Regions from separate parts of the Agrobacterium sp. 22-226-1 genome, predicted to be linked through region 3. Evidence: predicted binding sites of a transcription regulator. Region 3 holds the regulator's gene; each other region holds the start of a gene.

Region 1 (3,275 bases), on a different contig from region 3:
ACCGATGCCCTGTGTGAGAGCGGACTGGCCGCGATTGACGAGTTTTTCCGAGAGCGTGCCGGTGACGAAAACCGCCGCGATCCAGCCGATCAGGAAGCCGGTGGTCGGCGTCGTGAAGATGGACAGGCCGCCGCGTCCGCCCGAGAGGACCGGCAGGCCGATGGCGGCAATCAGGATTGTCAGCAGCACCGCGAGCGTGCCGCGTTTCGCGCCCAGCACGACACCGGCCAGCATGACGCCGAGCGACTGCGCGGTGATCGGCACGGGAATGAAACCGAGCGTGATCGGCGGCAGAAGCCCGAGTGCGATGATGATGGCGGAAAACAGCGAAATCAGCACAAGGTCGCGGGTCGTCATGGCTCGGAAACTCCGGATGGTTATCTGGCCGTCAGCTTTGGCCTCTGAAACCGCGCGCGTCAATGGCGTCGGCAATGGCATCGGCATCCTTCAACGTCATAATGACGAGCGGCACGATGATGGTGGCCATCCGCACGGGCAGGCCGCGCGCCCGGTGCGCATCGCGCACCGCATGGTAACGGTTGACGATTTCAGGCACGAAACGCACGACGAGCCCGACCGAAAGCCCGATATCGGCGGCCTTCACCAGCCCCAGCCTTTCAAGCGGGGCGGCGGCAAGCGCAATTTCGTCCATGAATTGCGAGATGCTGACGGTGATGGTGACGGCGGTTGCAAGCAGCGCCAGCGCCGTCAGCCGCAAAAGATTGACGCTGGCATCATGGGCCGGAAGCAGGAGATAGCTGAAGGCGGCGACGAGGAAGATGGTCAGCATCACCGGCCGCAGCCGCAGGCATATGTCCTTGAAGGGCAGCCGCGTCTCGCGCAAAATGGCGGTAGCCAAAATCACCGCGCATCCCAGCAAAATCAGGTCGCGGGTGAGAAACAGCGCAATGCTGAAGATCATCAGCGTTAGGAGCTTGAGGCGCGGTGAGACGCGGTAGAGCCAGCCAGTGCCTTCCACATGCAGCGATTTCATCGCGATGCCACCTCCAGATAGCGCGCTACCGCTTCTTCGGGTGCGGCGTCGGCCACCAGGGCGCCTTCATGGAAAACCAGCACCCGGTCGAAACCCGCAACCAGCGGCAGATCGTGGGTGATGACAACAAGCGCCTGCGAAATCGCCGCCATGGTCTTTTCCACGATCGCGCGGTTTTTGAGATCGAGCTGGTTGGTCGGTTCATCGAGAATGAGGATGTGCGGTTCGGTGACCAGAAGCGCGGCCAGCGCGGCAAGCTGCAGCTCCCCGCCGGAAAGCTCATGCGCGCGTCTCTCTTCAAGATGGGAAATGCCAAGCCGGGCAAGAACGGCTTTCACCCGGGCTTCGGTTTCCGTCTTGCCGAGACCGAGCCGTTTCAGCCCGAAGGCGACATCGTCGCGCACGATCGGCAGGATGATCTGGTTCTGCGGATTCTGGAAGATGAAGCCGACCGCCTGCAAGACCGCCTTGGCCTCGTTTACGGTGTCGAGGCCGTTTACCGAAACCTTGCCTTCGCTCGGTTTGTTCAGCCCGTTGATCAGCCGGGCAAAGGTGGTCTTGCCGGAACCATTGAGGCCGATCACGCCGATACGCCGTTCCGTCAATGTCACAGACAGCGGCTGCAGGGCCTGCCGGCCCTCGAAAGCAACACCGGCGGCGTTAAAACGGATTTCCAAGCTCACATCCTCGCGCTCGTTTTCCGGTTCTATACCCCGTCATCAACAGAAGTGAAACAAGGAACAAAAAAAGAACATTGCAATCGCGAAAAAGCCGTTCTACCTTCTGCGCATGGCGATCAAGGTTTCGAACGAAGCGGCAAGGCGGATTTTTCTGGCGCGGCAGGGGCTTTCCTCTCCGCCCGGCAAGGCGCTTTCCAAGGGCGACCTGCTGCAGCTCATCACCGATATCGGTTTCGTGCAGGTGGACAGCATCGGCACGGTGGAGCGCGCCCACCACCAGATTATTTTCTCCCGCAACCAGACCTATAGGCGCGGCCATCTGACCACGCTTTTGGAAAAGGACCGGGCGCTTTTCGAGCACTGGACGCATGATGCCTCCATCCTGCCGACGGAATTTTATCCCTATTGGAAACACCGTTTCCGCCGTCGCGAGCCGATTATTCAGGAGCGGTGGCGCAAATGGCACGGCGAGGGTTTCGATGCGGCTTTCGGCGAAACGCTGGAGCGGATTGCCGCCACCGGTCCGGTTCTGGCGCGGGAGCTGAAGGAGGAGGGGCACCAGTCCGGCGGCTGGTGGAACTGGCATCCCTCCAAGACCGCACTTGAATATCTCTGGCACACCGGCAAGCTCGCGATTGCCGGCCGCGTCAATTTCCAGAAGGTCTATGACCTGGCCGAACGGGTCATTCCCGGCGAGCATCACGAAACCGAGGTAGAACACACCGAATTTGTCGACTGGGCCTGCCGCGAAGCGCTGAAGCGGCTGGGTTTCGCCACCCACGGCGAAATCGCCGCCTTTTTCGATCTCGTCACCCCGCAGGAGGCGAGGGACTGGGTTAAAAGCCATCGCGATGAACTCTGCGAGGTCTCGCTTCTCTCCAGCGACGGGGACAATGCCCGTCCGTCTTTCGCCTTTGCCGATTTCACCGCCGACCTGACCGACGTGCCGGAACCTTCCGCCCGCGTCCGTGTCCTCAGCCCCTTCGACCCGCTGCTGCGCGACCGAAACCGCACGGAGCGGCTATTCGGCTTCTATTACCGCATCGAGGTCTTCGTGCCCGAGCCGAAACGGCAATATGGCTATTATGTCTTCCCGCTTCTGGAGGGTGACAGGCTGATCGGCCGCATCGACATGAAGGCGGATCGCAAGCGCGGCACGCTGGATGTGCGCCGCCTGTGGCTGGAGCCGGGCGTGCGTGCTTCGGCCGGTCGGCTGGAGAAGCTCGACGCGGAACTGGTGAGGCTGGCGAAGTTTACCGGGGTGGAGAGTGTGAACTATCTGGATGGGTGGCGGGAGGTATAATTGCTTCCTCGGCCACGGTCTTTCGTCATGCTCGGGCCTGTCCCGAGCATCTGCAACGGACAACGTGTTGAATGCGTTCGCAGATCCTCGGCACAAGGCCGAGGATGACGTAGAGCGGGCGGAGAGCGCACCAAACCGAAGCGCTCTCGCGACGCCCCAAAATCACCCGATATCCGTCGCCGAAATCTTGATGCCGAACCCCTCGAGACCGACGTAATGCCGCTCGCGTGTCGTCATCAGCTTGATGGAGCTGATACCGAGATCCTTGAGAATCTGCGCGCCGAGGCCGATTTCCAGC
Region 2 (3,275 bases), on a different contig from region 3:
CGGGCCTTTCACCGGCAGGCCCTTGCGGCTGGCGGAAAGCGCGATGCCAGCCATGACAGCGCCGACATCTTTTGACTCGCCTTCCAGCGAATCTCCGAGGATGAGCGGCGTAAGCCCGAGTTTCACCGCCTCATCCGCTGCCGCCTGCAGGGCGAGCGAGGGGGCGGCGATCAGCCGGATATCTTCCTCGATATCGCCCGCCTTCGGGGTTTCCTCGCCTTTTTCCAGTACCTTGCGCACGTTTTCGGGAAGATCGAGCGCATAACGGGAGACGATTTCCCGCACGGTTTCGATGTCGCTTGGATCGGCAACCGTCGGGCCGGAGGCGATTTCGGAGGGGTCGTCTCCCGGCACATCGGAAATCAGCAGCGAAACGACCCTGGCCGGTTTGGCAGCCAGCGCCAGCCGTCCGCCCTTGATGCGGGAGAGGTGCTTGCGCACGGCGTTCATTTCCGAGATCGTCGCGCCGCTGGCCAAAAGGGCACGGTTGACGGCCATCTTGTCGGCAAGCGTCATGCCTTCGGCAGGTGCCACCATCAGCGCCGAACCGCCGCCGGAAATCAGTGCGATGACCATGTCGTCGGCGGTCAGGCCTTCAACGGCGGCGAGAATGCGTTTTGCCGCTTCCGCGCTCCTGTCGTCCGGCACCGGATGCGACGCTTCGATGATCTCGATGCGCATAGTCGGGACGGCATGGCCATAACGCGTCACCACCACACCGGAAAGATCGACATGCGGCCATGCCGCTTCGAGCGCGGCAGCCATGGCGGCCGAAGCCTTGCCGGCGCCCACCACCACGCAGCGGCCTTTGGGCGGGGAGGGAAGGTGGTGTTGCAGCACCTTTGCCGGATCGGCGCTTGCGACGGCCGCCATGAAAATCCGGTTGAGGGCGTCTTTTGCGCTGTGATCGTTCCATGCGCTCATCGGTTCATGCTCCGATCCAGAGGAAGCCGAGCGCGAACAATGCCGGCAATGCCTGAATGAACAGGATCTTCATATTGGCGGTGATGGCGCCGAAAATACCGCCCACCAGAACGCAGGTCAGGAAGAAAATCTTGAAGCTCAGCCCTTCATCGCCCTGCATCAGTCCATAGATCAGCCCCGCTGCGAGAAAACCGTTATACAGTCCCTGATTGGCGGCCAGTACTTTCGTCTGCCGGGCAAAATCCGCCGAAAGACCGAAGGCCTTGCGGCCGGCTGGTTTTTCCCACAGCAGCATTTCCAGAATGACGATGTAAATATGGATGGCCGCAACCACGGCAATCAGAATGCTGGCGATCATCGGCGGTTTCCTCCAAACCATGATGTCCGTTGCCGGCGGCTGTCAGGGTAAAACATGTGGCGAGCGGACAATTCCGTTTTAACGGCAGGGCAGAGGGCCGCAAGGCCAGAATCCTCTCTTCCCGTGCAAACTGTTGAAGACCGGCAGCCTATTGCTTGACTCTTTGTTGAAATAGGAACAAAACAGGAACAATAAAGATGAATAACCGGAATTGAAACCTGTCATGCCATGCAAAAGCGCGCGGACCAGTTGCTCGTTGTCGAAGAGCTGCGTGAAAGGCTGGAAAGGATCGGTAACGGCCCTGAGCGGCTGCACGAGACCCTGCCTTTCGGCGTGGATGCCATCGACCATCACCTGCCGGGAGGCGGGCTAAAGCTCGGTTGCCTGCATGAGCTGAGCGGCGGCGGCAATGGCGCTGCCGATGGGGCAGCGGCAGCGCTGTTTGCTGCCGGTGTGGCGGCACGGCTTTCCGGCAAGGTTTTATGGTGTGTCACCCGGCGGGATCTGTTCATGCCGGGTCTGACACAGGCCGGCCTGTCGCAAAACCGGCTCATCATCGTTGAATGCCGCGATGAGAAAGGCGTGCTCGACTGTTTCGAGGAGGGACTGCGCTGCAATGGTTTCGGCGCGGTGATGGGTGAAGTGGCGAAACTGCCGATGACCGCCTCGCGGCGGCTGCAGCTGGCGGCGGAAACCTCTGGGGTTACCGGCATCGCCATCCGCCGCTTCCGGCGTCAAGCCGATGCGGCGCTGTTCGGAGAGCCGACGGCGGCGGTGACCCGCTGGCGCATTTCCGTGCGGCCTTCATCCCCCCTGCCGGTGTCGGGGGTAGGCAGGCCGCGCTGGTTTCTCGAACTTTTGCGATGTCGCGGCGGCGAAAGTGCCGAATTTGAAGTGGAAGCCTGTGATGCAAAGGGTCGTCTCGCTCTACCTGCCGACATGGCCGACGGATCGTTTCCGGCGTCTTTCGGGCAAGAACGCGCCGCCGGCTGAAAAGCCGCTGGTCATGATTGGTCGTCAGGGCAGCCGCCGGCTGGTGCTGGCGCTCGACAGGGCGGCAAAGGCGGCGGGCATCCGCCCCGGCACACCGGTCAGCAAGGCGCAGGCGCTGGTGCCGGGTCTTCTCGTTGAAGATCTGGATGCGGCTGGTGATGCCCGCGCCCTGCAGCAGCTGGCCTTTCATTTCCTGCGCATCTATGCCCCCATCGTCGCCGCTGATTCACCGGACGGGCTGGTGCTGGACACGGCGGGTGCGGATCATCTGCATGGTAATGAGACGCTGATGCTGAGCGGCATGGTCAACCGCCTGCATGCCGCAGGCTTTGCCGCCCGCGCCGCCATTGCCGATAGCTGGGGTGCGGCCCATGCGCTGGCGCGTTTTGGCCGGGAGGCGATCAGCATCGTGCCGCCGGGCGGGCAGCGTGAGGCGATCAGCGGCTTGCCGCTTGCTGCGCTCAGGCTGGACGAGCGTATCGTTTCCGGGCTGAAGGTGCTCGGTTTCCGCAGCATCGGCGAGCTTGCCGAAGCCCCGCGCGCGCCGCTGACCCTGCGTTTCGGCCCCGAACTCGTCCGCCGTCTTTCGCGGGCGCTCGGCGAGATCGGCGAACCCATCGAACCGGTGCGTGTGGCTGAACTGGTGGAGGTACGGCGCGCCTTTCCCGAGCCCATCGCGGCGGCGGAAACGATTGCCCGTTATAGCCAAAAGCTGGTTGCCGAACTTTGCATCGCGCTGGAAAAGCGCGGCCTCGGCGCGCGCCGGGTCGATCTGGTGCTGCACCGGGTGGATAGCGGCCTGCAGGCCATACGGGCCGGCACGTCCAGACCGGTGCGCGATGTCAAACAGCTTGTTCGGCTTTTGACCGACCGCATCGACACCATCGATCCCGGCTTCGGCATCGAGATGATGGTTTTGACCGCCACCCATGCCGAGCCGCTTGTCGCTACGCAGGCCCGTTCTTCGCTTCTGGAGGAAGGCCGTGCGGAAATCGCCGAT
Region 3 (3,275 bases):
TCGCGACGTGCCCGATGCCGTCATGCGGTTGCTGGCGGCATCGCAATAGAGCGCCGCCAGCATGGGTCGTCAGGCCTTGATGCGCAGATCCGCGGTCAATTCGCCGATCCCGCTAATTTCCTCTTCATGCGCCACATCGCGCCAGACTTCCTTCAGCCCGGCCTCGTACCATTCGCGCATGGCGGGAAGGGCGAGCAGCCGGTCGCAATAGGCTTTCGCTGCGGGGGAAAGTTCCGCGCCATAAGTCTGGAAACGAAATGCCACCGGGCAGAAGAAGGCATCGACCGCCGTGAATTTCTGGCCGGCAAGAAAGGGCCCGCCGAATTTCGCGAGTCCTTCGCTCCACAGCGTATCGATGCGCTTTATATCGGCCGCAAGCCCGGTATCGCCACCCTTCGGTTTTACGCGAATGCCGACCGACATGGGGTAGAGATTGCGCAGCGAGGAAAAGCCCGCATGCATTTCGCTCGCCGCCGACCGTGACCAGGCCCTTGCCTGCTTGTCGCTCGCCCAGACGCCCTGATGTCTTTCCGCCAGATATTCGGCGATCGACAGCGTTTCCCAAATTGTCACGCCCTCATCGACAAGGCAGGGCACCTTGCCGGTCGGCGAGAAGGTGGAGAAGGAAACGCCTTCGCCGAAGGGAACGAGTTTTTCATCGAAGGCGATGCCGAGCGTGCGCATCAACACCCACGGCCGCAGCGACCATGAGGAATAGTTCTTGTTGGCGATATAAAGATCATACATGACGTGTTTCCCCGATATGACGCGCATTTCTATACCGGCGGATGGCCCTTGGAATATTGCAAATAATCCATGGCTCCCATAAGCCGCGTTGATGAATGGCAAGGTGAGGGCAGGGAGAAGGAGGCATATCTACGTCACCGCCCGGAGATGAGGGCGAAAAACCCCCTCTCTTTACTTCCGCAGAGCCGCTCTGTTCCAGAGAACAAGCCAAGATGCCTCAAAGGGAGCGCCATCGTCTCGATGACGCCCTTAGCGAAAAAAGCGGGCTGCCAATTAATGGTAGCGCCGGATCAGCCCAACCAGCTTGCCCTGGATTTTCACCCGATCCGGCCCGAAAATACGGGTCTCATAGGCGGGGTTGGCGGCTTCCAGTGCGATGGAGGCTCCCTTGCGACGGAAACGCTTCAGGGTCGCTTCTTCATCATCCACCAGTGCTACGACGATATCGCCAGGATTGGCCGTGTTGCCGTTGCGGATGATGACGGTATCGCCATCAAAAATGCCGGCTTCGATCATCGAGTCGCCCTTGACCTCAAGAGCGTAATGTTCGCCCGAGCCGAGCATGTCGACCGGCACGGCCACATCATGGGTGTTGTTCTGGATGGCGGAAATCGGCACACCGGCGGCGATACGGCCCATGACCGGCACGGTGACGGCGCCACCGAGATCATTGGCCGGCGCCTTGGGGGCAGGGGCCGGCTCCGGCGTCTTTGGCTTGCCGAGGCTGCCTTCGATGACGCTCGGCGAGAAGCCGCGCTGCGGCCTTGCACCCGGAGCATAGGCCTCAGGCAATTTGATCACTTCCAGCGCCCGCGCCCTGTTAGGTAGCCGGCGAATAAAGCCGCGCTCCTCGAGTGCGGTGATCAGCCGGTGGATGCCGGATTTGGATGCAAGATCGAGAGCGTCCTTCATTTCATCGAAGGAGGGCGGCACGCCGGACTCTTTCATTCTTTCATGAATGAAGAGAAGCAATTCCTGCTGTTTGCGCGTGAGCATGAGGAAAACACCCTTGAGAATCGTCGTTGAAGTCGCGAAACAAATACAGAACGAACACTATATGTTCCATATGTGTTCCGCAATCCCCTAAAATTTCGTGAAGGGTGCATCGCAGATCGTGATTTGATCGTCGAAACCATGAACAAAGCAGATTTAACGACGTAGGCGGCACGTCTTGAATACTAAAACCACCGACCGTGGAGACCGACCGGTGGTTTCTGGCTGCCGATTTGCTACGGGCCGAACGTCAGTAGATCGTGAGCGCAGGAATGAAGCTGACTGCGATGAGAAGCAGCATCGCCATGGTGAAGAACGGCCACAATTCCCTCGTCGTCGCGCCGAGCGGCGCTCTGGCTATGGAGGACGAGATGAAGAGCGTGGTGCCGATCGGTGGCGTATAGAGCCCGATACCGAGATTGATCACCATCATCATGCCGAGCTGCACCCGGTCGAGCCCGATCATATCCGCAAGCGGCACGAAGATCGGTCCGAGCAGCAGGATCGACGGCGGCAGATCGAGCGGCATGCCGATGATCAGCATCAGGACGTTCATCATCAGAATGATCAGGATCGGGTTGGAGATATTCTCCGCCACCCAGGTGGCGAAATGCTGGGGCGCCTGATCGAAGGTGAGCACCCAGCCCACCGCCGCACTGCCCATGATGACCAGCATGACGACGCCGGTTGCAGAGCCTGCCTCGACGAAATTGTCGCAGAAACGCTTCCACGTCAGATCGCGATAAAAGAAGATGCTGAGCACGAGCGAATAGACGACGGAAAGAACGGCCACTTCGGTCGGCGTTGCAAAGCCGAAGCGCAGGCCGAGGATGATCAGGATCGGCAGGAGGATCGCCGGCAGGCTGCGGAATGCAAGTAGCGCCAGATCGCGCTTGCGGATGCTTTCGTCACGCACCGCATAGCCCCGCCGCACGGCAATGGCCCAGCAGACGAAGATGAAACCGACCGCCATGAGCAGGCCCGGCAGAATGCCGGCGATGAACAGATTGGCGATGCTGACGCCGCTGACCAGCGAATAGAGGATCATCGGGATCGACGGCGGAATGAGCACATCGATGACGGCCGAGGTGGCATTGTTGGCCGCACAGAGGGGAGCGGGGTAGCCCTGGCGCTTTTGCCATGGAATGAGCACCGAGCCGAGTGCGCTCGCATTGGCGACCGCCGAGCCGGAAACGCCGCCGAACACGACCGAGGAAATGACGGTGGTGGAAAGCGGGCCGCCGCGCCAGCGCTGCATGGCCTTGGAGGCCAGCTCCAGAAGCTGGGTTCCAAGTTTGCCGCCGAGCATCAGCGTGCCCGCAAGCATGAAGAACGGCAGCGCCAGCATCGGGAAAGACTGCGTCTGGTCGTAAACCTGCTGCGCCACGATCGAGAGCGGCACATAACCGTTCCACAGCACGGCGACGCCCGCAGAGATGATCAGCGCATAACCGACCGGAACCGCAATCATCATGAGAATACAAAATGCGATGATCATCACGATGGTCATAGCGGCATCTCCTCGGTTGCACCGT

Evidence for each region. The regulator LexA, encoded in region 3, represses DNA repair genes until DNA is damaged. The targets are predictions, from matches to a motif close to TGTTCNNNNTGTGTTCNG.
Region 1: a site for LexA is predicted at 1,731-1,748, ahead of ACQZ5K_RS22230 (energy-coupling factor ABC transporter ATP-binding protein). Genes of this name have one in related genera too.
Region 2: a site for LexA is predicted at 1,456-1,473, ahead of ACQZ5K_RS04485 (ImuA family protein). Genes of this name have one in related genera too.

Annotation. Positions count from the first base shown of each region.
Region 1 covers NZ_JBNWCP010000016.1:46,921-50,195, reverse strand. The annotation lists gene ACQZ5K_RS22240 (biotin transporter BioY) at 1-357, opposite strand, end outside; gene ACQZ5K_RS22235 (CbiQ family ECF transporter T component) at 389-994, opposite strand; gene ACQZ5K_RS22230 (energy-coupling factor ABC transporter ATP-binding protein) at 991-1,671, opposite strand; gene ACQZ5K_RS22225 (winged helix-turn-helix domain-containing protein) at 1,784-2,977, shown strand; gene ribB (3,4-dihydroxy-2-butanone-4-phosphate synthase) at 3,140-3,275, opposite strand, start outside.
Region 2 covers NZ_JBNWCP010000002.1:328,843-332,117, reverse strand. The annotation lists gene ACQZ5K_RS04495 (glycerate kinase type-2 family protein) at 1-924, opposite strand, end outside; gene ACQZ5K_RS04490 (DUF1304 domain-containing protein) at 929-1,282, opposite strand; gene ACQZ5K_RS04485 (ImuA family protein) at 1,511-2,275, shown strand; gene ACQZ5K_RS04480 (Y-family DNA polymerase) at 2,190-3,275, shown strand, end outside.
Region 3 covers NZ_JBNWCP010000003.1:146,310-149,584, forward strand. The annotation lists gene ACQZ5K_RS06445 (ComEC/Rec2 family competence protein) at 1-49, shown strand, start outside; gene ACQZ5K_RS06450 (glutathione S-transferase family protein) at 70-747, opposite strand; gene lexA (transcriptional repressor LexA) at 1,021-1,743, opposite strand; gene ACQZ5K_RS06460 (TRAP transporter large permease subunit) at 1,991-3,250, opposite strand; gene ACQZ5K_RS06465 (TRAP transporter small permease) at 3,247-3,275, opposite strand, start outside.